Regions from separate parts of the Enterobacter sichuanensis genome, predicted to be linked through region 1. Evidence: riboswitches for the same ligand, from Rfam matches in the RefSeq annotation. Region 1 holds a riboswitch; the other holds the start of a gene.

Region 1 (15,933 bases):
CCGGGTAACTCTCCACCGCACCGACGCGGGCAGGGAAACCCTGGACCATCATCATGTGGTCAAGGCAGGCATAGGCCGCAAAGGCGTGATGGCTGGCGCCGTGGCCCATAAACACCACTTTTTCCGTGGCACCAAGCGCTGGCATCTGCTGTTGCAATGCGCATATCAGCTGCGCGTAATCGTCGTGGCTGCTCAGGAGCGGTACCCCCAGCGTCAGGCGGGTAAACAGCGGGCGCAGGCTCTGCACTTCACGGACGATTTTCTCGTACTCATCGCCGTTGATGATATGCAGGGACTGAATCGCCACATCCTGATATCCCTGAGCCGCAAGCTTTTTCAGCGCCTGCAGCGGCGTATCGATCTCAATGCCGTCACGCTGTTTCAGCTTGCGAATAATCATCCCGGAGGTGAATGCCCGAAACAGCTCACGGTCAGGACAGCTTTCCGCCAGCGTACGCTCGCAGGCCACAATGTTCTTCTCGCAGGTATCGTGGTAGCTGGTACCAAAGCTGACCACCAGAAGCGCCTTTTTCATCACTATCTCCTTAAGCAACGGCCATCCAACGCGCTAAACGCCTGGCGAATGCGGCCTGACTTTCCAGTAACTCGTCTCCCGTCACCAGCGGTGCCGGGCGTGTAATCACGATGCAGGGAATGCCCGCATCCAGACAGGGTTGAACCTTTTCCCGATAACCGCCTTCCGCCCCGGACGCTTTGGTTATCATCACGTCAGCCCGGCACTGACGATAAAACGCCGCGTTAAACTCAGCGCTGAATGGTCCGCACAGGGCGAAAATCTCGGTAACACCAAAGCCAAGCCCGGCGCATTGCTCAAGGACCTCGGGCACCGGCAGTACCCGGGCCAGCAGCGTTTTCTCCGGCAACGCGGTACGCCAGCGCGCCAGATCTTTACTCCCGGTTGTCAACAGCACGCGTTCGCCAAGACGCCGCGCGATGTCGCAGGCCTCTTCAATTCCCGGCACGCTGTAGAGCAGCGGATGCGTCAGCTCGCTGAGCTGTTCAGGGCGTTGATAGCGGCTATGCAACACGCCTGCCGTCTCACAGGCCGTCAGGATGTTGCGGCTGACCACCTCAGCGTAGGGATGCGAAGCGTCAATCACCCAGCGGGTCCTGTTTTCCGTAAGCCAGTCAACCATCTGTTGCGGCTCCAGACGACCACAGCGCACGCGCCCCTTAATGTCGCCCGCCAGCCGCTGCCCGGTGGGCGTCGCCACCGACAGGGTGTAGGCCACGCCAGCCGCATCCAGCTGATGGCAGATCGCGCGGGCATCGCTGGTGCCCCCCATGACCAGCACGTCGCCATATTTCACAGCACATAACCCCGCGGTGTGATCATTAGCCCCTCCTGCACATACGTGGCTTTATTTCCGACAATCACCAGACTCGTCATATCGACCGGCTCAAAGTCCATGTCACCCAGCGTGGTTAGCCACTTCTCCTGCTTTTTACGCCCGGCAGATTTCACTACCCCTACCGGCGTTTGCGGACTTTTACTGGCGCGCAGCAGCTCAAATGCGCGTGCCAGATGGCCCTCGCGACCCCGGCTGCGCGGGTTATAGAAACAGATGACAAAGTCCGCTTCTGCCGCGGCGACAATGCGTTTTTCGATGACGGGCCACGGCGTCAGCAGATCGCTTAAGCTGATGTGGCAAAAATCGTGCATCAGCGGTGCGCCAAGCAAAGAGGCGGCGGCGATACTGGCCGTCATCCCGGGGATCAGGCGAACCTCAACGTCCAGTTTCTGTTTGCTGACCAGCTCCAGCACCAGCCCCGCCATGCCATAAATACCGGCGTCGCCGCTGCTGATAAGCGCGACATTATGCCCGTCCTGCGCCAGCTCAATCGCCGCCTGGCAGCGTTCAATCTCCTTACACATACCGGTTTTGATAACCTGTTTATCACCCGTGAACGCCTTCACCAGATGGGTGTAGGTTTTGTAGCCAACGATGATTTCTGCCGCCTGTAACGCATCTACGGCTTCCATGGTCATCATGGTCTGCGAGCCCGGGCCGATTCCAATTACGGTTAACATCAGTGTGAAACTCCCAAAGTGATAGTGACGCCCTGTTCGCGCAGGGTTTCTCCTCGTAGTTGCCCATGGCTCAGCAGCCACGCTGCCGGACCCGAGACGCTCCCCACCCCAACCGTCTGGCGTACAAAGGATGAGGCCGCAAAGCGATGTTCGTGCTCACGCAGCGCGTCAGCGGTAAAGGTTTCAAAAGGAACACGCCAGCAGGCGGCAAGCTGAAGCAGGCCCGCTTCGTCTTTTTTAAGGGAGACGCTGCCAATCGCTTTCAGCGCCAGCGGATCGAACTGCTGCGCCTCAAGCTGACGCGACAGCAGCGTCGCCAGTAGCGAATACGGCGTATTGCGTCGACAGCCGATGCCTGCCACAACCCGCTGCGGGACCAGCTTCCAGTGCGGCAGCGGCAGTTCCGGCAACGTATTTCGCAACGTAATACACACCAGCGCATCCAGTTCAGGGAGGTGCTGCAGGTCGCTCACGGTAATAAATCCGCGCCGATCGCACTGACTGACGTCGTTATCGAGTTCGACATCCCACCACAGCCCTACCCGCTGGTGGCTCACCAGCATCTGGTTGACGATTTTTACCGTCGTTCGGAAATCGCGCATTCGGGCATTGAGCTGAATGGCAAGGGTATCCAGCGCGGCCATCTCGTTGACGTCCGTGGCGGTGGTTATCACCGGGTCAGCCCCCAGTATTCCCGCCAGGTAGCGAGTCAGCGCATTCGCGCCGCCGGCATGGCCGGAAAGCAGGCTAATCACGTGCTGCCCACGCTCATCGATCACCACCACCGCCGGGTCGCTCAGTTTGTCGTCGATCAAAGGCGCCAGGACGCGAACCGCAATGCCGGTTGCGCCGATAAAAATCAGCGCCGGGTAGTGCGTGAACGCCTCGCGAAGCGCCGGGGCAAAGCCGCCGTTGAAGGAGACAAAGCCCTCTTCCTGCAAATGCTCGCTGGCAAAGCAGGTTACCGGCAGCATCAATGCCAGGCGTTTCGCCAGCTGTACGCCACCCGGCGTCAGGCAAAACAGCGCGATGGACTCAGGCCTGGCGGTATTCATGGCTAAAATCCGCAGCATAGAGTTTTGAGTAGTGATACTCCTCGCCCAGGAACTTCCCGACCAGAATGAGCGCCGTTTTGCGGATCCCCGCCTCGCGTACCTTGTCGGCGATATCCGCCAGCGTGCCGCGTACGGTGTGGCTTTCCGGCCAGGTCGCTTTATAAATGACGGCAACGGGCGTGGTGTCAGGGTAGCCACCTTCTATCAGACGTTCCGCCACCCGGTGAATACGCTGGACCGAGAGATAAATCGCCATGGAGGTCTGATGGCTGGCAAATGACTCCAGCTGTTCACGCGCCGGTACCGGCGTACGGCCTTCGAGGCGGGTAATAATCAGGCTTTGTGAGACTTCAGGAACGGTGTATTCGACCCCAAGCTCCGCCGCGGCGCCGAGGAAGGCGCTGACGCCGGGCACCACCTGCCAGGCAATGCCGCGTTTGGTCAGCTCTTCGCCCTGCTCACGGACGGACCCGTAGAGCGAGACATCACCGGTTTGTAAACGTACCACCGTTTTTCCGGCCTTCACGCCTGCCGCCATCAGGTCAAGGATCTGTTCTAAATGGAGTTCCGCGCTGTCGTGGCATTCGGCTTCCTGCGGGCAATAGGCCAACAGTTCGGTATTGATAAGCGAACCGGCATAGATAACCACCTGCGCCTGCTGCAGCAGCCGATATCCCTTGAGCGTGATGAGTTCACGATCGCCGGGACCTGCACCGACAAACCACACACAACGGGAATCAAACGTCTCAGACATGGTGTTCTTCCTTCTGACAGGCGATAACATAAACAGGATTATTCGGTTTGAAATAGTGGCCGCTGCCGAGCGAGGTCAGCGCGGAGCTCTGCATTTGCAGGCAATCAATGTCCTGCACGCCGATCTGCTGCAAATGGGTCAGCGCGGTGGTGAGGTTTTCCATCAGGATAAAGGTCATGACCAGACGTCCGCCTGGATGTAACTGGCACATGGACCAGTCAATAAGCGATGTCAGATGGCCACCGCTGCCGCCCATAAATACCGCATCGGCCTTATCCGCCACCGGTAACGGTGCAACGCCCGGCAAAATCGTGATATTGCGACAGGCAAAATGCTGGCAATTTTCCGCAAGCAGTTGCAGAGCCGCAGGGTTACGCTCAATGGCCGTTACGCGCAGAGAGGGAAACAGCAGCGCAGCCTCTATCGACACGCTCCCGGTCCCCGCGCCTACATCAATCAGATGGCTGACGCGGTGCAGCTCCAGTTTCGCGAGGGCAAGCGCGCGTACCGCCTCTTTGGTCATCGGCACCGTTTCGCCGCGCAGAAACAGTTCATCTTTCATCGAGGATCACCAAAGCATTCATTTCATAGTCAGCGCTGACCTCACTGACGGTAAGCCAGTGGATCCGTTCGTTTTCCATCGCCAGGTTTTCACCAATCACCATCCAGCGATGCCCCTTACCGCGTGCGATCAGCTGCGCGGCAATCTCTTTCGGCCCACACTGGCTATCGGTGACCATCGCCACTTTGCGATGCCGTACCAGTTCATCAATATTCACGCTGCGGCCATGGCTGCTGGTGAGCCATATATCATTCATATCAATGCCCGCCTGCGCGCACAGGTACTGCACCGCGCTGATGCCGGGAATCACGCGCACGCGCGCAATACCAAAATGCGCCACCATCCGCGATCCGATGCCGTAAAACAGCGGATCGCCGGAGGCGACAATCACTACCTTTTTCTCCTGACGCGCCTCAACCCAGGCCAGCAGCTCCGGAATGTTGGCGCCGAGGACAAACGTCTCGCCGCCAAACGCCGGAAATGTCTGCAGGTGGCGTTTTCCGCCAACCAGCGCATCGGCGTGCTCAACGGCGTCTCGCGCAGCGGGCGTCATCAGGGAGAGTCCCGCTGGCCCCATTCCCACGACCGTTAACATTGCAGCTCCCGGGCTATCGCCTCGACCGGGCGGTTGCTGCCCAGCACCTGGTTATCAAAGGAAAACAGAATGGCGTCACAGGCCGGCGGATTTTTGGTAAAACGCAGCATCTGCATCACGCGCAGGCAGATACGTTCGGCAAGGTGGCTGTAAAGAACCTGAAAACCCCAGGTTTCGATATGTTCCATCGCCGCTTCGGTGGTATCGCAATCGCTGACGGCGGTCAGTAATTCCAGCGGCGCGCCGAGTAGCGCCAGATGCGCCACCAGCGTTTCCATGCGCGCATCAGCGATATGGCTGTGGGTGTGGAAAATCCCGGCGGCAACTTTGATCAGTTTGCCAGGATGGCCGACCAGCACTATCTGGCGAAATCCCAGCCGCACCGCCTCTTCGATCATGTAGCCGACAAAATTGCTCATGGTGACCACGACATCTTCATCGATGCCCATCTGCTCACGCACAAAACGCTCGCCATGATTGCCCGGTACCAGCACGACCCGTTCCAGCCCGGCCGCGCGTTTAATCTCCAGATCAAGAGAAAGCGATCGTTTCCAGCTCTCCTCTGACATCGGAGTCACAATGCCAGTTGTGCCGATGATCGAAATGCCGCCCAGGATCCCGAGGCGTGAGTTGTAGGTTTTCCGGGCCCGTTCTTCCCCTTCAGGCGCAAAAATTGTGATGTCGGCCCCGCGGGTTGGGCCAATCGCCTCACGCACCGCGGTTTCAATGGTGTGACGCGGTGTGCGGTTGATCGCCGCGCTGCCGAGGGGCAGGCCAATGCCTTTGCGCGTCACGGTCCCTACGCCCTCGCCGCCCGACAGCGTAATCTCGCCGCTGTCGTTGAGCGTCACGCGAGCAAAAATCAGCATGCCGTGCGTGGCATCGACGTCATCACCGCCGTCTTTGCGGATGGCGGCAATCGCCTGCTGTCCTTCAATGTGCGGCGATTCCACGTTCAGACACAGCGTAACGCCGGAGGGCGTGACAATGGAGACCTGATGAATGAGGTGCTGGCGCAGCACCATCAGCGCGGCGACTTTCGCTGCCGCGGTCGCGCAGGAACCGGTGGTGTAGCCTTTGCGTAACGCCTTCCCGTTATGCCATACCGGGGCATCGAAGGTTGAATCGCTCATCGCGCCCCCTGCAGGTAATAGAGCATGGCGTTCACAATCGCTGCTGCCACATTGCTGCCGCCTTTGCGCCCGAGTGCCGCAATAGCGGGCAAATGGCTGTGCGTCAGCGCCTCTTTCGATTCCGCCGCCCCCACGAACCCCACCGGGACGCCCACCACGCCGCTGACGGCTACATCATGCTCAAGCAGGCGAAACAGTGCCGTTGGCGCATTGCCAAAGACGAAGATCTTCTCACTCCCTTCCGTCACCGCGATATCCACGGCCGCCATCGAGCGGGTGATTCCCTGTGCTTTTGCCTGTGCTACCACCCGCGGGTCGCTGATATAGCAACGACATTCGCCCCCGAATGTGGCCAGCAGCGTTTTGTTGATCCCGGAGAGCGCCATCGTGGTATCGGTATAGATGACGGAGGGGCGACGGAGCGCCGCGCAAAGCTGCTCTATGGCGTCATCTGAAAACCAGAGAATATCCAGCCAGTCAAAATCTGCAGTGGTATGGATTACCCGCTTGACGATCGCCTCATGCAGCGGGCTGGCGAACCGGTACTCCGGCCGCGTTTCGCGAATGATCTCGCCAATGATGTCGAAACTTTTGGCTTCAATCGCCTGGGGTTGCTGGATGTATTGCATTGTCTCTTGTCCTCAGGCCACGCCAACCATCAGCCAGCGTGCTGCGATAAACAGCACCAGCGCCAGGGTGGAGGAAACCCACATCAGTCGAATCGTTCGGGAAATGTCGTCTACCGCAATCGGGCGCAGCGCGTCGCCAATCCAGGGCTTTTCCACGCGCTGGCCAAAATAGGTGTTGGGTCCGCCAAGCCGGACGCCCAGCGCGCCGGCAACCGTCGCTTCAGCCCACGCGCAGTTGGGGCTGCTGTGGTTGTAGCGGTCGCGCCAGCCGACGCGCAGCGCGCGGGAGGGTCCCTCGCGGCATAGCCATGCCGCAATGCTCAGCAAGAGCCAGCTCAGGCGCGCGGGAATTGCGTTCGCCACGTCATCCATACGGGCGCTGACCATGCCGATCGCGCGGTATTTTTCGTGCCTGTAGCCCACCATTGAATCGAGGGTATTCACCGCTTTATAGGCCATCGCCAGCGGCGCACCGCCCAGCAGAAGGAAAAACAGCGGGGCGATAATGCCGTCGACCGTGTTCTCCGCGACGGTCTCCACCACCGCCCGGTTGATCTGTTCCGGCTGAAGCTGAGAGGTATCGCGCCCCACTATCCAGGAGAGTTTTTCGCGGCTTTCATCAAGGTCGCCCGCTTGCAGAGGGCGTTGAACGTCCCGTGCGGCGTTTGCCAGACTGCGTCCGGCCAGCACGGTAAAAGTCATCCACACCTCAATTGCCCAGCCCAGCCAGGGATGCACTATCCGTCCGAGCGCCAGCACGCCCCAGGCCACGCCCCAGGTCAGCCCCACCACCGCCAGCCACATTACGCCGCCGCCAATGCGTAACGCCGCGTCACTATGGCAGCAGTGGCGTATGCCGCGCTGCACCGCATTAATCAGGTTGCCTATCCAGCGCACCGGGTGCGGCCAGTTTTGTGGGTCGCCGATGATGACATCAAGCAGCCACGCGACACACCATGCCAGCAGAGTCATCGCGCCCCCCTCGCCGCCGCCAGCCAGCGGCTGAGCATCATGGGACGTTGGGCAAAGTGGAGGTGCAGGTAGCTTGCGAACGTGTTGCCAACCTGCCAGCCGCCCGCCCATTCCTGCATCGTCACGCCATCGCGCACTTTTCGGCACGCCAGCACCGCTGGGGTATCGGGGAAGAAGTCGGAATAGTGGAATTCATGCCCACGCAGCACCTCCCCGCCATCGGCCAGCAGCGTGGGCTGGCGCGCCTGCGCCTCACAATAGCCAAAACGGGTCAGCCGTTTACCCATCCGGCTGTAGCCGGGGAGAATGTCGGCCATCCGGTGGGTCACCCCTTCGCTATCTTCCAGCGCGCTGCCGAGATACATCAGCCCGCCACATTCGGCGTAGATCGCCACGCCGCGCCGGTGCGCCTCCTGCAGGCTGGCGAGCATTGTGGTGTTTTCCGCAAGCCGTGCCGCATAAAGCTCCGGGTAACCGCCCCCGAGCCAGACCATCTGGCAGTCAGGTAAACGGCTCTCCCGGAGCGGGCTAAAGCGGATTATCTCGACCCCGGTACGTTCGAGCAGCGTGATGTTATCCGGGTAATAGAAGTTGAAGGCGTCGTCGTCAGCCATCGCGAGCGTTAACCCGCGCCCGGCGTCCCCATCAGGCAGCGCAGGCCAGGCGCCCTGCGGCAGCGACGCCATCTGGCTGAGCGCGAGAAGTTGTTCGATATCCAGTGTACGTTCGAGAAGGGCGGCAAAATTCTGCCAGGTCTGCGAGTCCGCAACCGACTCCCGGGCGGTGACCAATCCCAGATGGCGCTCGGGTAAACCGACACCCTCAACGCGAGGCACATAACCCAGGACGGGTACCGTGCAGTAGTGTTCAATTGCCGCTTTGAGCAACTGATAATGTGATTCGCTGTTAACCCGATTAACAATCACCCCGGCAATATTGAGGGTGGGATCGAATCGCTGAAAACCCATTACGGTCGCGGCAATCGACGTAGAAACCGCCTTGCCGTCTACCAGCAGAATCACCGGACAGCCCAGCTGTTTTGCCATCGCGGCGGTGCTGCAATAATTCGGATCGGTGCCGTAGCCGTCATACAGCCCCATCACGCCTTCAATGACCGCGATATCCGCCTGCTGCATATGCTCGCAAAACAGCGCGTTGAGGATCGGTTCAGGCAGCATGAAGCTGTCGAGGTTGCGGGAGGCGGTACCGCTGACTTTGGTATGCCAGCCGGTATCAAGATAGTCAGGGCCCACTTTGTACGGCTGGACGCGTAACCCACGCTGTTTTAACAGACTCAACAGGCCAAGCGTCACCGTGGTTTTACCACAACCGCTTCCTGTACCTGCCAGAACAAACGCGTACTGCTTTGGCTCCATGACCCTGATCCTGTTCAGGGTGGATGGGTGGTATAGATACACGTCGCCCCAGTCTTTCGACTGTATGCATCAGTACAACCCACTTCCCACCGAAGTTGTTGAACGTTCCCGACAGGCAGGTCTTCTGGCTTAGCGTCCTCCTCGCCCGTCCTTCCCAATCTCACGATCAGTGGTCATTACGGGGTCGTCAGCATCACAGCAGCGGGGGCTGCGGGGGATTGTCACCCCCTTCCCTGCCACAAATGTGGCAAACCTGTCGGCTTACATTATGAGAAAGAAAACAGCAATGCTATTTACGGCGTTTCAATTCACCTTAGGTAATTACTTAACCGTAAAAAAAATACATGCTGAGTAAAACGTGGCATCAGAGTAATTGACGCCTTTCTCAATAACTCAACGTTTTATCACAAAAAATAAAAAGCAAAGATAATTACGCTTAAAATCTCGATATTTATTGCGCTATGACAAGTTATTGCATCACTTGATATTTTTTCATTTTATCGTGATCAAAATTCATTAAGATATTAAAAGCTGGCAATAACATAATATGGCTGTTAAACGTAAGCCCATGCGATTTTATTGATGCATTACGCGTTCAGCGGGATCGCAGAATAATATGTAGATTATCCAGGGAGGGAATTTGCGGTATATCAAGGTAAGAGGAATATCCTCATGACACTATGTTTCATAAATGACTGACCAGAAAGGTGAGAACGTGGCTGTTGCGCAATGCCCCGCGTCGTGCGGTGAGCTTATCCAGGGCTGGATTTTGGGCAGTGAAAAGCTGGTCTCCTGCCCTGTCGAATGGTACAGCACTGTTGAGGTGAGCCACGGCTCAGCCCTGGCGGATGAACGCCCGCTGTCGCGCGCGATGGTTGAACGGTTATTGCAGTACTGGCACTACCCGGCGCAGTTGAGCCAGGAGATTCGCATTGATGTACACTCGACCATCCCGATTGCCAAAGGGATGGCCAGCAGCACCGCAGATATTGCTGCCACCGCCGTCGCCACCGCTCACCATCTGGGGCATCAGCTCGACGAAAGCACGCTGGCAACGCTTTGCGTTTCGCTCGAACCCACCGACAGCACCGTGTTTCGCCAGTTAACCCTTTTCGATCATAACGACGCCTCTACGCAAATTCCCTGCGACGCGCAGCCCAATCTCGACCTGCTTGTTCTGGAAAGTCCGCAAACGCTGCGCACGGCCGATTACCACCGCATCCCGCGTCAGGCGGGATTACATGCCGGTGCGCCAGTGCTGAAACGCGCATGGGAAAAAGTACAGGAAGCCTGTATGACGCAAAACCCTTACCGGCTGGGTGAAGCGGCCACCCTCAGCGCCATCGCCAGCCAGACGCTGCTGCCGAAACCAGATTTTGACGCTCTGCTCTCACTGGTGGAGGAGTGCGGTATCTACGGGGTCAACGTGGCGCACAGCGGCAGCGTCGTGGGGCTGATGCTGGACAGAAATAAAGACGATGTCGATTATGTGAAATGGCTGTTAGCGAAAAAACAGCTCACCCGCCACTGGCCTGAACAACACCTGCTGCGGATGGTAAAAGGCGGCGTGACGCTACTCTGAGAGCAACCTGTGCTGAATGAGCCACTCCACCTGCTGCCTGACCTCGTGTTCGTGTTCCTGCGCCAGGGCCTGTTGCAGTGGAACATGCCGGAAGAACGCGGCCCAAAATGCACGCTTGCGCTCCCGGTCACTGCACACACCGTTTACCCTTCCACGAAGCGCTCCCGCCAGCCGCACGCTTTCCTGCATACCCGGAGGAAGATGCGCGGCGACATGCGCTTTGAGGATCTTACTGTACACCGGCGCGTTGCCCCCGCAGCTGAGCGCAATAATAACCGGTGAATGGTCAATAATGGCCGGTGAAATAAAGGTGGCAGCAGAAAGGTCGTCTGTGACATTGCAAAACAGATGCCTCGCGCTGGCAGCCCCGGCGACCTGACGGTTCACCTGCGGATCGCTGGTCGCGGCGATGACCAGCCAGCAGGAGTGCAGATACTGCGGCGCAAACGTTGCCGGGAACCATTCGATGTCACCGCACGCGTGCAGGCCGGCAAGTTCTGGCGTCAGGGTGGGGGCAACCAGACGCAGCACTGCCCCGGCTGCCAGCAAACTATTCGCCTTATGCGTCGCCACCTGCCCGCCACCGACGATCAGGCAGCGTTTACCCTTCAGGTTGCAAAAAATCGGAAAATAGTCCATCGCCTTAGCCTTCTAAAACCTGACTCAGCGCGGCAATAAACCGGCGGTTCTCCGCTTCGGTACGCACGGCAATTCTATAGTAGTCACGATCGAGCCCCGGGTAGTTTTCACAGTGGCGGATAACGATGTGATGGCCGAGCAGCGCTGCCTTCAGGTTGAACCCCTGACGCAGGCAGCGGAAGAAAATAAAATTGGCTTGCGGCTCCCAGACCACCAGCGATGAAAAGCGCGTCATCGCCTGCCACAAGAAATCCCGCTCCCGGGCGATACAGGCATGGCTGCGAGAAATATAGTCCTCATCCAGTAACAAATGCTGCCCCACCAGCGCCGATAACGCATTCACGGACCAGGGTTCACGGGTGCGTTTCATCTGGCGAATAATGTGCGTATTCCCGCTCAGCAGATATCCCAGGCGCAGTCCGGGAATGGCAAAAAACTTGGTCAGGGAACGCAGCAGGTAAAGATAGCGTGACTCAGCCAGCCGTGGTGCCAGCGTCGAGCCCTGCGGCATAAAATCGATGAATGCTTCATCAACAATCAGCGCAACCTGCAACGCTTCGCACAGCGAGACCAGGCGGTCGAGTAGATCGGCATCAGGCATTAACCCGGTAGGGTTGTTTGGGGTCGCGATGAACAGGCAATCGGGCCGGTGCGCGCGAACGGCGTCCAGTAGGGAAAAATCCACCTGAAATCCGTTCGACTCACTCAGTACATAATCGATTATCTGGCACCCCTGCTGCTGCAATGCCCGGCGATACTCGGCAAACCCCGGCACCAGCAGCATCGCCCGGCGGGGGGCAAGCGTTCGCACCAGGCCATAGATCAACTCCGTTTCGCCATTCCCGGCAATCGTCTGGTCATAGTCACACCGACTGGCGCTGGCCAGCGCCTGATGAAGATGGCGGTATTCAACGTCCGGATACTGCATGATGATATCCAGATGGGACACAATGAGCGACCTGACGCGCTCGGGTAGCCCTAACGGATTGATGTTCGCGCTAAAGTCCAACAGCAACCCGGGATCAATCCCCAACTGCAGTCCCGTTTCCAGAACGTTACCACCATGCTCACTCATTCGTTTCACTCGGCTATTTCGCTACATGTGAGGATAACATCAGACAGCAACCTCATTCAGCGCAAGATGTGATGCGGAAAACGCCAGTATCTCCTGCAGGTTGACGACCTCACCGACAACAATAAGCGCAGGAGCATGCAGTTTTTGACGTTCAACCTCAAGATGGATATCGGTCAGCGTACCTTTGGCGATCTGCTGACGAGACTGGCTGGCATACATCACCACCGCTACCGGCGTCGTAGCGGACATGCCTCCCTCAATCAGCTGCTGGCAGATTTCCGTCAGCCGGGTCATTCCCATCAAAACGATCAGCGTTCCGTTGATTTTCGCCAGCGCATGCCAGTTTTGCGGGTCGTTCCCCTGGCACATATGACCGGTCACTATATGAAAACTGGAGGCGTAATGACGGTGCGTGACCGGGATCCCGGCATAGGCCAGTCCGCCAATCGCAGAACTGATCCCCGGCACAACTTCGAACGCGAGGCCGTCTTTCGCCAGCTGCTCGGCCTCTTCGCCCCCGCGACCAAAAACGTAAGGGTCCCCGCCTTTCAGGCGCACCACCTGCCGTCCCTCCCCGGCATGCCTGACCAGCAGGGCATTGATTTGTTCCTGAGGAACCGGATGATGGCTCGGGGTTTTACCGACATCAATAATCAAACAGCCTGCCGGAGCCTGCGCCAGGAGTTCGGGGTTAACCAGGCGATCGTGGACAATCACTTCCGCGTGGCGGATACAGTGCAGACCTTTTACCGTTATCAAAGACGCATCGCCAGGCCCTGCCCCTACAAGCCAAACTTTCCCTTTACTCATCATTATATCCTCAGATTAAATATTCAAAGAAGCAAGAAAACGGATAATTAAAATTAGCGCTGAATTATATATCCCCTCCACAGGTCAAAAAGTTGATGTGTTTATCACTCTCCCTTAATTGTACGAATGGTATTTATGACCAATATCAATAAAACCGCAAATAACCTCCCCGCCCTGCCCGCACGACAATATCGCGATGCCTGTCACGCTTAAAAACAATATTAAACGCCTTCAACAATAAAACAGGCGCGCGATCACAAATATTACATTGGTTTTGTCAGCAACGTTTACAGATAAATATCAAAGCAATAATAATCCACACGCAAAGCTTTGATTTAAAAGACCTTATAATGACAAGGTATCACCATCATCGTTTTGGGAAGGATTTTTTGAAAATAGATCAATTGCTTCCCTTTCCTCTTCCAAACACACTTCAACACCATTAGCAGACCCTGTGTACATTATTCATTTTTAATACCCATTGTATTTTCACAAGCAGCCCTACAGAGGATTACCCATGAAGAAATCAACACTTGTCATTGGCGTCATTGGTGCTGACTGCCATGCGGTAGGCAATAAAGTTCTGGACCGCGTTTTTACTTCTCATGATTTTCACGTTATCAATCTTGGTGTCATGGTAAGCCAGGATGAATATATTGATGCGGCCATCGAAACAGGTGCTGATGCTATTGTCGTTTCATCCATCTACGGCCATGGCGACATCGACTGCCTGGGGCTGCGTGAGCGCTGCATCGAACGCGGTATCGGCGACATTCTGCTTTTTGTTGGCGGTAATCTGGTCGTGGGCAAGCACGATTTTGCCGATGTCGAAGCCAAATTCAAAGAGATGGGTTTCAACCGCGTGTTCGCCCCGAGCCACGACCTGGAAGACGTCTGTCAGCTGATGGCGAATGATATCCAGCAGCGTCAGCGCGTTGAAGAGCTCTGTCTTGAAGAGGGCTTCTGATGCAAATCGTCTCAGTCGACATTGGCTCGACGTGGACCAAAGCCGCACTCTTCACGCCGGAGGGTGATGCGCTTACGTTGGTCAACCACGTGCTGACCCCAACGACGACCCACCATCTGGCTGAGGGCTTCTTTACCAGCCTGAACCAGGTGCTTAACGTTGCCGATGCGCGACCGTTGCTGAACAGCGGGGACGTTACGCTGAAATACTCTTCGTCGGCAAAAGGCGGCCTCGCCGTTGCCGCAATGGGGCTGGTGCCGTCGATAACCCTGGAGTCGGCCAAAGTCACCGCCCATTCAGCGGGCGCCAAAATCGCTCAGTACTACTCCTACAAACTGAACCGCCACGATATCCAGGCGCTGGAGGACTCCCCGCCGGACATCCTGCTGTTCACAGGCGGTACGGACGGCGGAGAAGAGAGCTACGGTCTTGCCAATGCTCGCGCGCTGGCAGCGTCCTCGCTGGATTGCGCCATTATTTACGCCGGAAATCGCGATATTCAGGACGACGTGCAGGCCATTCTTGGCCATAAAGATTTGATCACCGTCGACAATGTGTTGCCTGACCTCGATCACCCGAATCCTTATGCCGCCCGCAAGGCCATCTGCGATGTGTTTCTTTCCCGCATCGTGAAGGGGAAAGGACTGGACGTTATCGTCGGGGAAACCGGCGAAGAGCCGATGCCCACGCCGTGGACCGTCTACGAGCTGGTGAAAGCGATCAGTGAGGTCGACAGCGCGTGGAAAGAATTCATGCTGATCGACATGGGCGGTGCCACCACCGACGTCTATTCCGCCAGCGCCAATACGCTCTCGCCGGATACCGTTCTGCACGGCGTACCTGAGCCATTTGTGAAACGCACCGTAGAGGGAGACCTCGGCATGCGCGTCTCGGCGGTCGTGGTCGGTGAAAGTACGCAGGAACTGGTGAACGCGGTGTTCGCCCATCAGCCTCAACGCAAGGACGCGTTTTATGGCTATCTGCGTCATCTGGTCGCACATCCGGATTATCTGCCTGTCACCGAAGAAGAAAAACATTTCGACACGCTACTGGCCGGGCTGTGCGTGGGGTACGCCAGCGAACGCCATGCCGGCACCAAAAAACAGGTCTGTACCTGCGTCGGCAACGTCGATTTGCAGGTGGGGCGCGATCTCACCACCGTGCGCAAAGTGGTGGGTTCCGGGGGATGGCTCTCCCGCGCCAGCCAGTTCGATGTACACCGCTGGCTGAAGTACCGCGAGCTGGACGACAGCAGCAGACGCGTTCTTTTACCCGGGCAGTTTGATTATTACCGCGATGCAAAAGGTCTGCTTCCTCTGCTGGCGAATGTCGCCAGGCTGGACCCGCAGGCGGCGGCTCGCACCAGTATTCATTGTTTAACCCTATAAAACCTAAGGCAGCAACGAATGGAACTTCGAAATAAAAAGCTAACCCATGACGAATTCATGACTGAGCGGCAACAGGTCTTACAAACCTGGCATACCGGCAAGGACGTTGAGAACTTCGAAGATGGCGTGAAGTACCAGCAAACCATTCCTGAGCAAAAACGCTTTTCTCACGCACTACTGAAGGCCGACCAGGAAGGTAAAACCCTGAGCCAGCCGCGCGCAGGCGTAGCGCTCATGGATGAACATATCGCCCTGCTGAAAACGCTGCAGGAAGAGTGTGATTTGCTGCCCAGCACCATCGATGCCTATACCCGTCTGAATCGCTATGAAGAGGCCGCGGTAG
Region 2 (15,933 bases), 1.8 Mb from region 1:
CAACGGGCAGTAGTTCATCGTTAGAGAGGTTCTGCAAGGTGGTTAGCAGCTCCTGACGACTGGCTTCGTTACCGGCACGGGAAGCTTTAGACAGCTTGCGGATGGTTTCAACGCGGTCGAGGATGTTCTCCCCCAACGCATCTTTGATGGTATCTCCAAGCACTTTGCCGAGCATACTGACATTACTACGCAACGCGGAATATTGTTCGTTCATAAAAACCCAGTCACCCCATCATTTTTGTTTATGCCCAGACGAAACGCATCCGGGCATTATTTTGTCATCTCCCTTTATAAAGCCACGTAAAACCCCCGTCGTCAATTGCTGCGAAAACGGTTCAGCAAACGAATAAATGCGGGTAATTTACGAAATTTAATTCGCATTGCGTCAGATAAGAGATGCTTATGGGAATGTGACGGAGATCATGCGATTTGTTGCCCTCACCCTAACCCTCTCCCACAGGGAGAGGGGACTCTTCGGTGCGGTTTTAATGCCAGCAGAAGTGATGTACAACCTGGGTGATCAGCTCGCGAGTAGGCTTGATAAAGCGGGTTTCCAGATATTCGTCCGGCTGGTGCGCCTGGTTGATGGAGCCAGGGCCGAGTACCAGCGTCGGGCACAGGGTCTGAATAAACGGCGCTTCGGTGCAGTAGTTCACCACGTCGGTTTTTTCACCGAGCAATTTTTCTACCACTTCGACCAGCTGATGATCCGGCGGGCACTCATAACCCGGAATCGGTGGATGCAGTTCGGAGACCGTCAGGCGGCCCGGCCAGCGCTCGCTGACCGGGGCCAGCGCTTCATTCAGCAAGCCGTCGAGATCGCTCAGCGTCATGCCCGGCAGCGGGCGGATATCCATATGCAGTTCACAGCAGGCACAGATACGGTTGGAGGCATCGCCGCCGTGCAGACTGCCGAGGTTCAGGGTCGGATACGGCACGGTGAACGCGTCGTAGTGATAGCGCTCTTTAAGATCGTCGCGCAGGGTCATGATGCGCCCGATGGCGTCATGCATCAGCTCAATGGCGTTGATGCCGCGCGCCGGATCGCTGGAGTGACCGGACTGGCCCAGGACACGCACTGCGGTAGAGATATGGCCTTTATGCGCACGGATTGGCTGTAACGAGGTTGGCTCACCGATGATCGCGCAATCCGGGCGAATCGACGTGTTTTCCGAGAAGTAGCGTGCACCCGCCATGCTGGTCTCTTCATCGGCGGTTGCCAGGATGTAGAGCGGCTTTTTCAGTTTTGTCACGTCCACGTCACGCAGCGCGTCGAGGATAAAGGCGAAGAAGCCTTTCATGTCGGCCGTGCCCAGCCCGTAGAGTTTGTTGTCATGCTCGGTCAGGGTAAACGGGTCGCGGGTCCAGCGGCCATCATCAAACGGCACGGTGTCGGTATGACCCGCAAGCAGCAGGCCGCCTGCGCCGGTTCCGGTGCTGGCGAGCAGGTTAAATTTGTGGCGGGTTCCGGGAACGGGCTGAACCTCAACGTTAAAGCCAAGATCGCTGAACCAACCCGCCAGCAGATTGATTAAAGACGCATTGCTCTGATCCAGTGCTTCTTCCGTTGCGCTGATGGACGGTGTGGCAATCAGGGCGCGGTAAATCTCGATAAATGGTGGTAAGTTCATTTTCATTGTTGACACACCTTAGGTCGTGATAGTATCAATATTCATGCAATAAATGTGAATAAAAATACATTATCGTTGAGCATAAAGGAACCCGATGTTGAATACGCTGATTGTAGGCGCTAGCGGTTATGCGGGCGCAGAGCTTGTAAGCTACGTAAATCGTCACCCTCATATGACCATAACCGCTTTGACTGTGTCAGCGCAAAGCAATGATGCGGGAAAGTTAATTTCCGATTTGCATCCGCAACTTAAGGGCATGGTTGATCTGCCTTTGCAGCCCATGTCTGACATCAGCGAGTTCACCGACGGCGTCGACGTCGTGTTTTTAGCCACCGCGCATGAGGTCAGCCACGACCTGGCGCCGCAGTTCCTGGCGGCCGGCTGCGTGGTGTTTGACCTCTCCGGCGCGTTCCGTGTTAACGACGGCGCGTTTTACGAAAAATATTACGGCTTCACTCACCAGCATCCGGATCTGCTTGAAAAAGCGGTGTATGGCCTTGCGGAGTGGAGTGCAGACAAGCTGAAAGAAGCGGATTTGATTGCCGTTCCGGGTTGCTACCCGACGGCGGCGCAGCTCTCTTTGAAACCGCTGATCGACGCCGGGCTGCTCGATCTGAACCAGTGGCCGGTGATCAACGCCACCAGCGGCGTGAGCGGAGCCGGGCGCAAGGCCGCTATCTCCAACAGCTTCTGCGAAGTGAGCCTTCAGCCGTATGGCGTGTTTAATCACCGCCATCACCCTGAAATCACCACGCATTTGGGCGCGGACGTGATTTTCACGCCGCATCTGGGCAGCTTCCCGCGTGGGATCCTCGAAACCATTACCTGCCGCCTGAAACCGGGTGTGACCAGCGAACAGGTGAAGGCGATCTTCACGCAGGCGTATGCAGATAAACCGCTGGTGCGTCTGTATGACAAAGGCGTGCCGGCGCTGAAAAATGTGGTCGGTCTGCCGTTCTGCGATATCGGCTTTGCCGTTCAGGGCGAGCATCTGATCGTGGTGGCCGCAGAAGACAACTTACTCAAAGGCGCTGCCGCTCAGGCAATGCAATGTGCAAATATTCGTTTCGGTTTCCCGGAAACGCAGGCTCTTATTTAAGGTGTGATGATGAACCCATTAATTATCAAACTCGGTGGTGTACTGCTGGACAGCGAAGAAGCGCTGGAGCGTCTTTTTACCGCGCTGGTTAACTATCGCGAATCACACCAACGTCCGCTGGTGATTGTGCACGGCGGCGGCTGCGTGGTGGATGAGCTGATGAAAGGGCTCAACCTGCCGGTGAAAAAGAAAAACGGTCTGCGGGTGACGCCTGCCGATCAGATTGACATCATCACCGGTGCGCTGGCGGGTACGGCGAACAAAACGCTGCTCTCATGGGCGAAGAAACACCATATTGCGTCCGTTGGCCTCTATCTGGGCGATGGCGATAGCGTAAAAGTGACCCAGCTCGACGAAGAGCTCGGCCATGTTGGACTGGCGCAGCCAGGTTCGCCTAAGCTGATAAACACGCTGCTGGAAGGCGGTTTCCTGCCGGTGGTGAGCTCTATCGGCGTGACCGAAGAGGGCGCGCTGATGAACGTGAATGCGGACCAGGCGGCGACCGCGCTGGCCGCGACGCTGGGCGCGGATCTGATCCTGCTCTCCGACGTGAGCGGTATTCTGGACGGCAAAGGCCAGCGCATCGCGGAAATGACTGCGGCAAAAGCCGAACAGCTGATCGCCCAGGGCATTATTACTGACGGGATGATCGTCAAAGTCAATGCGGCGCTGGATGCCGCACGCACGCTCGGTCGCCCGGTGGATATCGCCTCCTGGCGTCATGCGGAGCAGCTTCCGGCACTGTTTAACGGCACGCCGATTGGCACACGTATTTTAGCGTAAGTTTTTAATGAATGACCGTAGGCCGGGTAAGCGTAGCGCCACCCGGCGGAACTAACGAATAAAGGAACGATGTTATGGCACTTTGGGGTGGGCGTTTTACACAGGCAGCGGATCAGCGGTTCAAACAGTTCAACGACTCTTTGCGCTTCGACTACCGCCTGGCCGAACAGGATATCGTCGGCTCTGTGGCCTGGTCCAAAGCGCTGGTAACGGTGGGCGTACTGAGCGCAGAGGAACAGCTGCAGCTGGAAGAGGCGCTCAACAATCTGCTGGAAGAAGTGCGTCTGGATCCGCAGCAAATCCTGCAGAGCGATGCCGAAGATATTCACAGCTGGGTGGAAGGCAAGCTGATCGACAAAGTCGGCCAGCTGGGTAAAAAGCTTCACACTGGCCGGAGCCGTAACGACCAGGTCGCCACCGACCTGAAGCTGTGGTGTAAAGATACCGTTGGTGAACTGCTGGCGGCCAACCGTCAGCTGCAGAGCGCGCTGGTGGAGACCGCACAGAATAACCAGGATGCGGTGATGCCGGGTTATACCCATCTGCAGCGCGCACAGCCGGTGACTTTTGCGCACTGGTGTCTGGCCTATGTTGAAATGCTGGCGCGCGATGAAAGCCGTCTGCAGGATACCCTGAAACGACTGGACGTCAGCCCGCTGGGCAGCGGCGCGCTGGCCGGTACGGCGTATGAAATCGACCGTGAACAGCTGGCAGGCTGGCTGGGCTTTGCCTCTGCCACCCGCAACAGCCTGGATAGCGTCTCCGATCGTGACCACGTGCTGGAACTGCTCTCTGACGCGTCTATCGGTATGGTGCACCTGTCGCGCTTTGCGGAAGACCTGATCTTCTTTAACTCTGGCGAAGCGGGCTTCGTCGAGCTGTCTGACCGTGTGACGTCTGGCTCTTCGCTGATGCCGCAGAAGAAAAACCCGGATGCGCTGGAGCTGATCCGCGGTAAGTGTGGCCGTGTACAGGGTGCGCTGACAGGCATGATGATGACCCTGAAAGGGCTCCCGCTGGCGTACAACAAAGACATGCAGGAAGACAAAGAAGGTCTGTTCGACGCACTCGACACCTGGCTGGACTGTCTGCATATGGGCGCGCTGGTGCTGGACGGCATTCAGGTGAAGCGTCCACGCTGCCAGGAAGCGGCCCAGCAGGGCTACGCGAACGCGACTGAACTGGCGGATTATCTGGTAGCGAAAGGCGTACCGTTCCGTGAAGCGCACCATATTGTCGGTGAAGCGGTGGTGGAAGCGATTCGTCAGGGGAAACCGCTGGAAGAACTGGCCCTTGCTGACCTGCAGAAATTCAGCGCGGCGATCGGCGATGATGTGTATCCGATTCTTTCGCTGCAGTCCTGCCTGGATAAGCGTGCTGCGAAAGGCGGCGTGTCGCCGAAGCAGGTGGCGCAGGCGATAGCGGATGCGAAAAACCGGTTGGTTTGAACCGTGCGGGCTGGTGCCCTCACCCCGGCCCTCTCCCCACAGGGAGAGGGAGAAAAACAAAGCCTGGCTTAGCGCCAGGCTTTTTTACGCAAAAAAAAAGCGGACCACGGGGTCCGCAAAAGTTCACGTTGGCTTTAGTTGTTCGAGTTTTGAGAGAAACTCGATGACGGGGCGGGGACGTCAAGGGTCAAACACGTGCCGCCTCGTCTATGTGATGTATTATTCAACAGAATGCTTGATAGGGATAATCGTTCGTTGCTATGCTATCTATCGCCATGAACTATCGTGGCGACGGAGGATGAATAATGAATATTCGTGATCTTGAATACCTGGTAGCGTTAGCCGAGCATCGTCACTTTCGCCGCGCGGCAGATTCCTGCCACGTCAGCCAGCCCACGCTGAGCGGTCAGATCCGCAAGCTGGAAGACGAGCTGGGCGTGATGTTGCTGGAGCGCACCAGTCGTAAGGTACTGTTCACACAGGCAGGTCTACTGCTGGTGGATCAGGCGCGCACCGTGCTGCGCGAGGTCAAAGTGCTCAAGGAAATGGCAAGCCAGCAGGGAGAGGCGATGTCTGGCCCACTGCATATTGGCCTGATCCCAACCGTTGGTCCGTACCTGCTGCCGCACATCATTCCGATGCTGCACCAGACGTTCCCGAAACTCGAAATGTACCTGCATGAAGCGCAAACCCATCAGCTGCTGGCACAGCTGGATAGTGGCAAGCTCGACTGCGCCATTCTGGCGCTGGTGAAAGAGAGTGAAGCTTTTATTGAAGTGCCGCTGTTCGATGAGCCAATGATGCTGGCGATCTACGAAGATCACCCGTGGGCGAATCGCGATCGCGTGCCGATGGCCGATCTCGCCGGTGAAAAGCTGCTGATGCTGGAAGACGGCCACTGCCTGCGCGATCAGGCGATGGGCTTCTGCTTCGAAGCGGGCGCTGATGAGGATACCCATTTCCGCGCAACCAGCCTGGAAACGCTGCGTAATATGGTCGCGGCGGGAAGCGGAATCACGCTGCTGCCTGCGCTGGCGGTACCGCGCGAACGCAAACGCGATGGTGTGGTTTACTTGCCGTGCATTAAGCCAGAGCCGCGTCGAACCATTGGTCTGGTCTATCGCCCGGGCTCACCGCTGCGCAGCCGCTATGAGCAGCTGGCAGAGGCCATCCGTGGTGCGATGGATGGCCATTTCGACAGCGCGTTAAAACAGGCGGTTTAAACCGTTTAAGGCAGCGACCCGATAGGCTTCGGCCATGGTCGGGTAGTTAAAGGTGGTGTTAACGAAGTACTCAATGGTGTTGCCACCACCTTTCTGCTCCATGATGGCCTGGCCGATATGAATGATTTCCGCGGCGCGTTCACCAAAGCAGTGAATCCCGAGGATCTCTTTCGTCTCGCGATGGAACAGGATCTTCAGCGTTCCCACGCTCATCCCCACGATTTGCGCCCGCGCCAGATGTTTAAACTGCGCGCGCCCCACCTCGTAAGGCACCTTCATTGAGGTCAGCTGCTGCTCGGTTTTGCCAACAGAACTGATTTCCGGGATGGTATAGATGCCCGTCGGGATATCTTCAATCAGATGCGCCGTCGCTTCGCCTTTTACCAGCGCCTGAGCCGCGATGCGTCCCTGGTCATAAGCGGCAGAGGCCAGACTTGGGTAGCCAATCACGTCGCCAACCGCGTAGATATGCGGCAGGGCGGTCTGATACATGCTGTTGACCTTCAACTGACCACGGCTGTCGGTTTCAAGCCCGATATTTTCCAGCTGCAGCGAATCGGTGTTACCGGTACGGCCGTTGGCATACAGCAGACAGTCAGCTTTCAGCTTCTTGCCAGACTTGAGGTGCATGATCACCCCGTCGTCGCAGCCTTCAATCTTCTCATACTCTTCGTTGTGGCGAATCACCACGCCGCTGTTCCAGAAGTGGTACGAGAGAGAGTCTGACATCTCCTGATCGAGGAACGCCAGCAGGCGATCGCGGGTGTTGATCAGGTCAACTTTGACATCCATTCCGCGGAAAATCGACGCATATTCACAGCCAATGACTCCCGCGCCATAGATAATGACGTGACGGGGTTCATGGTGCAGGCTCAGAATGGAGTCACTGTCGTAGACGCGCGGATGTGAGAAGTCCACGTCGGCCGGATGGTAAGGGCGTGAACCGCAGGCGATGACAAATTTTTCGGCGGTAAGGGTTTCAACCGAACCGTCGTGGCATTCGAGTGCCAGCGTGTGTTCATCCACAAAATGCGCGTTGCCCTGCAAAATCTCACAGTGGTTACGCTCATAAAATCCCTGACGCATACGTGTCTGCTGGTTAATGACGGTATCCGCGTGGTTCAGGATGTCAGCAAAGGATGAACGAAGAAGTCGGGAGTGGTCGCTGTAAAGAGGGTTCTGGTTAAATTCGATAATGCGGCTAACGGCGTGGCGGAGGGCTTTGGAAGGGATGGTGCCCCAGTGGGTGCAACCGCCGCCGACATTATGGTAGCGCTCAATGACCGCTACTCTGGCTCCCTGTTTCACCAGACCCATAGCAGCACCTTCACCGCCGGGACCGGAACCAATAACTATTGCGTCGTAATCGTAGGAATGTGGCATGGCAAGGCTTACCTGTTCTTATACATAAAAGCAACAGAATCATAACATCATTGCCCGAGTAACCCAATTATCGTTGTGCTTTTTTCCGGCAGTGGAGCACAAACCGCACGTAAACAATCATTCACAAAGCTGAGCAAACAGATTAATTTTATTCTCTGGTATAGTGCCATCAGGCCTTTGGAAGGATTCAACTATCGTGATGGGCGTAAGAGCACAACAAAAAGAGAAAACCCGGCGTTCGCTGGTGGAAGCCGCATTCAGTCAACTGAGTGCTGAGCGAAGTTTTGCCAGTTTGAGCCTGCGCGAAGTCGCACGCGAGGCCGGGATTGCGCCAACGTCCTTCTATCGTCATTTCCGTGATGTGGATGAACTGGGCCTGACCATGGTCGATGAAAGCGGCCTGATGCTGCGCCAGTTGATGCGTCAGGCGCGTCAGCGTATCGCCAAAGGGGGCAGCGTCATCCGCACCTCGGTATCGACCTTTATGGAATTTATCGGCAATAACCCCAACGCGTTTCGTCTGCTTTTGCGCGAGCGTTCGGGGACATCAGCGGCGTTTCGTGCCGCCGTCGCGCGTGAAATTCAGCATTTCATCGCGGAACTTGCCGACTATCTTGAACTCGAAAATCATATGCCGCGTGCGTTTACTGAGGCGCAGGCCGAGGCGATGGTGACGATTGTGTTCAGCGCGGGTGCCGAAGCGCTGGATGTCAGCATTGAACAACGTAAGCAGCTTGAAGAGCGACTGGTATTGCAGCTCAGGATGATCTCCAAAGGCGCATACTACTGGTATCGCCGTGAACAAGAGAAACTGGCACATCAAACCGAAGAGTGAAGGTGAGTAATGAAACAGTCAGGTCAGGATAAAGGGACGCTGTTGCTGGCATTGATCGCTGGCTTATCCATTAATGGGACGTTTGCCGCTATTTTTAGCTCCATTGTTCCGTTTTCAATTTTCCCGCTTATTGCGCTGGTGCTGACCGTTTACTGTCTGCATCAACGTTACCTGAACCGCACGATGCCGGTCGGGTTGCCGGGACTGGCGGCGGCCTGCTTTATTCTGGGTGTACTGCTCTACAGCACGGTGGTGCGCGCGGAGTATCCGGATATCGGCTCTAACTTCTTCCCTGCGGTACTGTCTGTTGCGCTGGTATTCTGGATCGGCGCTCGCATGCGTAGCCGCAAAAGCCAGTTGCCGGAGTAATGAATGATTTGTAGGGCAGGTCAGCGAAGCGCTACCTGCCAAAAACGCCGGATGGCGCAACGCTTATCCGGCCTGTAGATCACCGTGCGGTAAGTAAAACACCGCACTCCATATGGTGGGTATACGGGAACTGATCGAACAGTGCCAGACGTTCAACTTTGTGCGTCTGGCCTAATGTTTCAAGGTTCTTGCACAGCGTCTCCGGGTTGCAGGAGATGTACAAAATACGCGGGTACGCCTGCACCATCTTTTCGGTTTCGCTGTCGAGTCCACTGCGCGGCGGGTCGACAAAAATCGTCTCACACTGGTAGCTCTTCAAATCGATCCCTTCCAGACGGTTAAACTGGCGTACGCCGTTCATGGCCTGGGTAAACTCTTCAGCGGCCATACGGATGATCTGCACGTTATCAATATGGTTGGCGGCAATGTTGTACTGCGCGGCGGCAACTGACGGCTTGGCAATTTCCGTTGCCAGCACGCGATCGAAGTTACGTGCCAGCGCCAGGGAGAAGTTGCCGTTACCGCAGTACAGTTCAAGCAGATCGCCCGTTGACCCTTCCGTTGCCTTCAGCGCCCACTCCAGCATCTGCACATTCATCGCGGCGTTCGGCTGGGTAAAACTGTTCTCCACCTGACGATAAATCATCTCTTTACCCGCCACCGGCAGACGCTCGTCGACGTAATCCTGATCGAGCATGATTTTGGTTTTTGTCGCGCGGCCAATCAGATGAACGTTGATGTTCTGCGCCCGCAGCGCATCACGCAGCGCTTCGGCCTGCTCGCGCCACTCGTCATTCAGCGCTTTGTGATACAGCAGGGAGACGATAGCCTGGTTACTTTGCGTGGTCAGATAGTCAATCTGGAACAGCTTGTGGCGCAGCACCGGGTTATCACGTACGCCGTCGATCATTAGCGTCATAAGCTGGTTGATAAGCTCGCTCGCGGCCGGGAAGCTGTCCACGCGAATGCGGGATTTCGTCTGCTGATCGAAAATAATGTGGTACAGGTCATCCCCGTCATGCCAGATGCGGAACTCGGCGCGCATACGATAGTGGCTGACAGGCGAGCGAAACACCTCGGGAACGGGCGCGTTGAACGGCGTCATCATACTTTGCAGGCGGACAACTTTCTCTGCCAGCTGCGCGTCGTACTGTTCGGTCGGGAGGTGTTCGGGGGTCATGATGCGTCCTGAGTGATAAAGAATTACGCGGGGATTGTAGGGATTGTTCAGGGGATGTCCAGATTTAATGGCTAATAGCTGTCTGGACATCTATACGTGTCTAATTGTAGCATTCTGTTTCCGGTCTCATGAGAGTGAAAAGGGAATCCAGTGTAAATCTGGAGCTGACGCGCAGCGGTAACGACTGGCGGGATGAGCGTTGTAGACACTGTGAAAATGGGAAGTCTTCATCCTTATAAAGCCACCTAGCCCGAAGACCTGCCGGGATCACGTCGCATTTGGTTTCATCATCGCGTGCTATCGATGAGGCCTGCGGCATCCTTCTTATATTGTGGATGCTTTAACAATGATTAAAAAAGTATCGCTGTTGACGGCGTTGTCCGTCACGGCATTTTCGGGCTGGGCGCAGGATAGCGCAGACTCGTTGGTGGTGACGGCAAATCGTTTTGAACAACCGGCAAAAACTGTTCTGGCGCCGACGTCCGTGGTGACGCGTGAGGATATTGAGCGCTGGCAATCCACGACCGTTGTCGATGTTATGCGCCGCCTGCCGGGGGTAGATACCGCGCAAAACGGCGGAATGGGGCAGTATTCTTCACTCTTTATACGCGGCACGAATTCCAGTCATGTTCTCATCCTTGTCGACGGGATCCGACTTAACCAGGCGGGCGTCACAGGCGCATCGGATCTCAGCCAGTTTCCGATCGCGCTGGTGCAGCGTATCGAATACATCCGTGGTCCGCGTTCGGCGGTGTATGGTTCCGATGCGATTGGTGGCGTAGTGAACATTATTACCACCCGCGCCAAAGATGGTACGACTCTGAATGCAGGCGTAGGCTCGCACGGTTACCAAAATTATGGCGGCAGTACCCAGCAGACGCTGGGTGAAACTACGCGTGTGACGCTGGCCGGTGATTACACGTATACCAAAGGCTTTGATGTGGTGGCGGACGGTAACAACGGCGGCGTTCCCCAAACCGATCGCGACGGCTACATGAATAAAACGATCTACGGTGCGCTGGAGCATGCGTTCTCCGATCAATGGAGCGGCTTCGTTCGCGGATATGGTTACAGCAACCGTACTGCCTATGACGCTTATTACAGTCCAAACGCGCTAGTTGATACCCGCCAGCTATATAGCCAGACCTGGGATGCCGGACTGCGCTTCAACGAAGATATCTTCCATTCACAGCTGCTTTCCAGTTACAGCCACAGCAAGGATTTTAACTACGATCCGCATCTTGGACGTTATGACGCCACGGCAACGCTGGACGAAATCAAACAGTACAACGTTCAGTGGACAAACTCTGTGGACGTTGGCCATGGCAATATCGGCGCGGGTATCGACTGGCAAAAACAGAGCACAGAACCTAACACCAACTATGTGCCTAATGCATACGACATTCGTAACACGGGCGTCTACCTGACGGCGTTGCAGAAGTTTGGCGATATTACGCTGGAAGGCGCAGCGCGCAGCGACGATAACTCGCAGTTTGGTCGCCATGGTACCTGGCAGAGCAGTGCGGGCTGGGAGTTTATTGACGGTTACCGTTTCATTGCTTCTTATGGTACGGCCTATAAAGCACCGAATCTGGGGCAACTCTACGGGCTCTACGGTAATGACCATCTTGATCCTGAAGAGAGCAAGCAGTGGGAAGGGGCGTTCGAAGGCCTTACCGCAGGCGTGAACTGGCGCGTGTCGGCCTATCGCAACGATGTTGATAACCTGATCGACTTCAACAATAACCTTCAGGAGTATTACAACGTTGGCAAGGCACGTATTAAAGGTGTCGAAGCGACGGCTTCGTTTGATACTGGCCCGGTCATGCATACTGTCAGTTATGACTATGTTGATGCGCGTAATGCGGCAACCAACCAGCTGCTGGATCGTCGCGCTAAACAGCAGGTGAAGTATCAGCTTGATACGCAGATCTATGATTTTGACTGGAGTCTGACCTATCACTATCTGGGTACGCGGTACGATACCGACTTCGGTACATGGCCGAGTCAGAAGGTCAAAATGGGCGGCGTAAGCCTGTGGGATGTCGCAGTTTCGTATCCTGTCACCTCACACCTCACAGTTCGTGGTAAAATAGCCAACCTGTTCGATAAAGATTACGAGACAGTTTATGGCTACCAAACTGCAGGACGGGAATACACCTTGTCTGGCAGCTACACCTTCTAATCCGCGTCCCACCGTGCTGGTATTTGATTCCGGCGTCGGTGGGCTTTCGGTCTATGATGAGATCCGGCATCTCCTGCCGGATCTTCATTACATCTACGCCTTCGATAACGTTGCTTTTCCGTATGGGGAAAAGAGCGAAGATTTTATTGTTGAGCGTGTGGTTGAAATCGTTACTGCGGTACAAAAGCGCTATCCCCTCGCGCTGGCCGTTATCGCCTGCAATACGGCGAGCACCGTTTCCCTTCCTGCCCTGCGTGAAAAATTCCAGTTTCCGGTTGTAGGGGTCGTTCCTGCAATAAAACCAGCAGCGCGCCTGACGGCGAACGGTATTGTGGGGTTGCTGGCAACGCGAGGCACGGTAAAGCGTCCTTATACCCGCGAGCTGATCGACCGTTTTGCCAACGAATGCCAGATTGCGATGCTCGGTTCGGCTGAGCTGGTGGAAATGGCCGAAGCGAAGCTGCATGGAAAGGCGGTATCACTCGAAGAGTTGCGTCGTATTCTTCGTCCGTGGCTGCGGATGCCCGAACCACCGGACACCGTTGTGCTGGGCTGCACCCACTTCCCGCTACTACAGGAAGAACTTTTAGCCGTGTTGCCGGAAGGGACACGTCTGGTGGATTCTGGTGCGGCTATCGCTCGTCGTACGGCCTGGTTGCTGGAGCATGAAGCGCCGGATGCGAAATCAGCCGATGCGAATATTGCTTTTTGTATGGCAATCACGAATGAGACCGAGCAACTTTTACCCGTTTTACGTCGTTACGGCTTTGAAACGCTCGAAAAACTGGCGCTGTAGCACGGTTTTGAGCAAAAAAGAGACGGTTGAACGTTTTTTTTAAAAGAGGGGTTGTCAACGTCTGAGAACTCCCTATAATGCGCCTCCACTGACACGGAACAACGGCTTACAGGCCGCCGGGTTAGCGGGGTTCAGAGATGAACGCCAGCAGAGAAAAGCGAAAATAATCACTTGACTCTGAATGAGGAAAACGTAATATACGGGACCTCGCAACGATGAGCTGAAAGCCGCGTTGCAACTGCTCTTTAACAATTTATCAGACAATCTGTGTGGGCACTCAAAGTGACATGGATTCTTAACGTCGAAAGACGAAAAATGAATACCAAGTCTCAACGAGTGAACACGTAATTCATTACGAAGTTTAATTCAATGAGCATCAAACTTAAATTGAAGAGTTTGATCATGGCTCAGATTGAACGCTGGCGGCAGGCCTAACACATGCAAGTCGAACGGTAGCACAGAGAGCTTGCTCTCGGGTGACGAGTGGCGGACGGGTGAGTAATGTCTGGGAAACTGCCTGATGGAGGGGGATAACTACTGGAAACGGTAGCTAATACCGCATAACGTCGCAAGACCAAAGAGGGGGACCTTCGGGCCTCTTGCCATCAGATGTGCCCAGATGGGATTAGCTAGTAGGTGGGGTAACGGCTCACCTAGGCGACGATCCCTAGCTGGTCTGAGAGGATGACCAGCCACACTGGAACTGAGACACGGTCCAGACTCCTACGGGAGGCAGCAGTGGGGAATATTGCACAATGGGCGCAAGCCTGATGCAGCCATGCCGCGTGTATGAAGAAGGCCTTCGGGTTGTAAAGTACTTTCAGCGGGGAGGAAGGCGTTGTGGTTAATAACCACAGCGATTGACGTTACCCGCAGAAGAAGCACCGGCTAACTCCGTGCCAGCAGCCGCGGTAATACGGAGGGTGCAAGCGTTAATCGGAATTACTGGGCGTAAAGCGCACGCAGGCGGTCTGTCAAGTCGGATGTGAAATCCCCGGGCTCAACCTGGGAACTGCATTCGAAACTGGCAGGCTAGAGTCTTGTAGAGGGGGGTAGAATTCCAGGTGTAGCGGTGAAATGCGTAGAGATCTGGAGGAATACCGGTGGCGAAGGCGGCCCCCTGGACAAAGACTGACGCTCAGGTGCGAAAGCGTGGGGAGCAAACAGGATTAGATACCCTGGTAGTCCACGCCGTAAACGATGTCGACTTGGAGGTTGTGCCCTTGAGGCGTGGCTTCCGGAGCTAACGCGTTAAGTCGACCGCCTGGGGAGTACGGCCGCAAGGTTAAAACTCAAATGAATTGACGGGGGCCCGCACAAGCGGTGGAGCATGTGGTTTAATTCGATGCAACGCGAAGAACCTTACCTACTCTTGACATCCAGAGAACTTTCCAGAGATGGATTGGTGCCTTCGGGAACTCTGAGACAGGTGCTGCATGGCTGTCGTCAGCTCGTGTTGTGAAATGTTGGGTTAAGTCCCGCAACGAGCGCAACCCTTATCCTTTGTTGCCAGCGGTTAGGCCGGGAACTCAAAGGAGACTGCCAGTGATAAACTGGAGGAAGGTGGGGATGACGTCAAGTCATCATGGCCCTTACGAGTAGGGCTACACACGTGCTACAATGGCGCATACAAAGAGAAGCGACCTCGCGAGAGCAAGCGGACCTCATAAAGTGCGTCGTAGTCCGGATTGGAGTCTGCAACTCGACTCCATGAAGTCGGAATCGCTAGTAATCGTAGATCAGAATGCTACGGTGAATACGTTCCCGGGCCTTGTACACACCGCCCGTCACACCATGGGAGTGGGTTGCAAAAGAAGTAGGTAGCTTAACCTTCGGGAGGGCGCTTACCACTTTGTGATTCATGACTGGGGTGAAGTCGTAACAAGGTAACCGTAGGGGAACCTGCGGTTGGATCACCTCCTTACCTTAAAGAACCTGCCTTTGTAGTGCTCACACAGATTGTCTGATGAAAAACAGCAGTAAAAACCTCTACAGGCTTGTAGCTCAGGTGGTTAGAGCGCACCCCTGATAAGGGTGAGGTCGGTGGTTCAAGTCCACTCAGGCCTACCAAATTTGCGAAGCAAATTTGAAGAGGTTATCAACGATGGGGCTATAGCTCAGCTGGGAGAGCGCCTGCTTTGCACGCAGGAGGTCTGCGGTTCGATCCCGCATAGCTCCACCATCTTTTACTGCGAACACAAGAAAACTTCAGAGTGAACCTGAAAAGGTGCACTGCGAAGTTTTGCTCTTTAAAAATCTGGATCAAGCTGAAAATTGAAACGACACACAGTTAATGTGTGTTCGAGTCTCTCAAATTTTCGCAATCATGAAGTGAAACATCTTCGGGTTGTGAGGTTAAGCGACTAAGCGTACACGGTGGATGCCCTGGCAGTCAGAGGCGATGAAGGACGTGCTAATCTGCGAAAAGCGCCGGCGAGGTGATATGAACCTTTGACCCGGCGATGTCCGAATGGGGAAACCCAGTGTGATTCGTCACACTATCGTTAACTGAATACATAGGTTAACGAGGCGAACCGGGGGAACTGAAACATCTAAGTACCCCGAGGAAAAGAAATCAACCGAGATTCCCCCAGTAGCGGCGAGCGAACGGGGAGCAGCCCAGAGTCTGAATCAGCTTGTGTGTTAGTGGAACGGTCTGGAAAGTCCGACGGTACAGGGTGATAGTCCCGTACACGAAAACACACAGGTTGTGAACTCGAAGAGTAGGGCGGGACACGTGGTATCCTGTCTGAATATGGGGGGACCATCCTCCAAGGCTAAATACTCCTGACTGACCGATAGTGAACCAGTACCGTGAGGGAAAGGCGAAAAGAACCCCGGCGAGGGGAGTGAAAAAGAACCTGAAACCGTGTACGTACAAGCAGTGGGAGCACCTTCGGGTGTGACTGCGTACCTTTTGTATAATGGGTCAGCGACTTATATTCTGTAGCAAGGTTAACCGTATAGGGGAGCCGGAGGGAAACCGAGTCTTAACTGGGCG

Evidence for each region. Region 1 has a riboswitch for cobalamin ahead of C1N69_RS07860 (cobyrinic acid a,c-diamide synthase CobB). Riboswitches for the same ligand answer to the same signal wherever they lie in the genome.
Region 2: linked by a shared signal. The riboswitch ahead of btuB (TonB-dependent vitamin B12 receptor BtuB) and the one ahead of C1N69_RS07860 (cobyrinic acid a,c-diamide synthase CobB) in region 1 are both predicted to bind cobalamin.

Annotation. Positions count from the first base shown of each region.
Region 1 is NZ_CP027986.1:1,665,850-1,681,782, reverse strand. It holds gene cbiK (sirohydrochlorin cobaltochelatase) at 1-535, opposite strand, end outside; gene C1N69_RS07905 (cobalt-precorrin-6A reductase) at 546-1,331, opposite strand; gene C1N69_RS07900 (precorrin-3B C(17)-methyltransferase) at 1,328-2,053, opposite strand; gene cbiG (cobalt-precorrin 5A hydrolase) at 2,053-3,108, opposite strand; gene C1N69_RS07890 (cobalt-precorrin-4 methyltransferase) at 3,089-3,862, opposite strand; gene C1N69_RS07885 (decarboxylating cobalt-precorrin-6B (C(15))-methyltransferase) at 3,855-4,424, opposite strand; gene C1N69_RS07880 (cobalt-precorrin-7 (C(5))-methyltransferase) at 4,414-5,019, opposite strand; gene cbiD (cobalt-precorrin-5B (C(1))-methyltransferase CbiD) at 5,013-6,152, opposite strand; gene C1N69_RS07870 (cobalt-precorrin-8 methylmutase) at 6,149-6,781, opposite strand; gene cbiB (adenosylcobinamide-phosphate synthase CbiB) at 6,794-7,753, opposite strand; gene C1N69_RS07860 (cobyrinic acid a,c-diamide synthase CobB) at 7,750-9,129, opposite strand; cobalamin riboswitch at 9,227-9,401, opposite strand; gene C1N69_RS07855 (L-threonine kinase) at 9,845-10,711, shown strand; gene C1N69_RS07850 (precorrin-2 dehydrogenase/sirohydrochlorin ferrochelatase family protein) at 10,703-11,350, opposite strand; gene cobD (threonine-phosphate decarboxylase CobD) at 11,355-12,425, opposite strand; gene cobA (uroporphyrinogen-III C-methyltransferase) at 12,465-13,235, opposite strand; gene glmS (methylaspartate mutase subunit S) at 13,753-14,202, shown strand; gene glmL (methylaspartate mutase accessory protein GlmL) at 14,202-15,590, shown strand; gene C1N69_RS07825 (methylaspartate mutase subunit E) at 15,609-15,933, shown strand, end outside.
Region 2 is NZ_CP027986.1:4,564,996-4,580,928, reverse strand. It holds gene ppc (phosphoenolpyruvate carboxylase) at 1-214, opposite strand, end outside; gene argE (acetylornithine deacetylase) at 486-1,637, opposite strand; gene argC (N-acetyl-gamma-glutamyl-phosphate reductase) at 1,726-2,730, shown strand; gene argB (acetylglutamate kinase) at 2,737-3,513, shown strand; gene argH (argininosuccinate lyase) at 3,588-4,961, shown strand; gene oxyR (DNA-binding transcriptional regulator OxyR) at 5,267-6,184, shown strand; gene sthA (Si-specific NAD(P)(+) transhydrogenase) at 6,167-7,567, opposite strand; gene fabR (HTH-type transcriptional repressor FabR) at 7,764-8,402, shown strand; gene C1N69_RS22080 (YijD family membrane protein) at 8,412-8,771, shown strand; gene trmA (tRNA (uridine(54)-C5)-methyltransferase TrmA) at 8,851-9,951, opposite strand; cobalamin riboswitch at 10,056-10,231, shown strand; gene btuB (TonB-dependent vitamin B12 receptor BtuB) at 10,298-12,136, shown strand; gene murI (glutamate racemase) at 12,081-12,932, shown strand; rRNA gene C1N69_RS22060 (16S ribosomal RNA) at 13,317-14,856, shown strand; tRNA gene C1N69_RS22055 (tRNA-Ile) at 14,926-15,002, shown strand; tRNA gene C1N69_RS22050 (tRNA-Ala) at 15,039-15,114, shown strand; rRNA gene C1N69_RS22045 (23S ribosomal RNA) at 15,286-15,933, shown strand, end outside.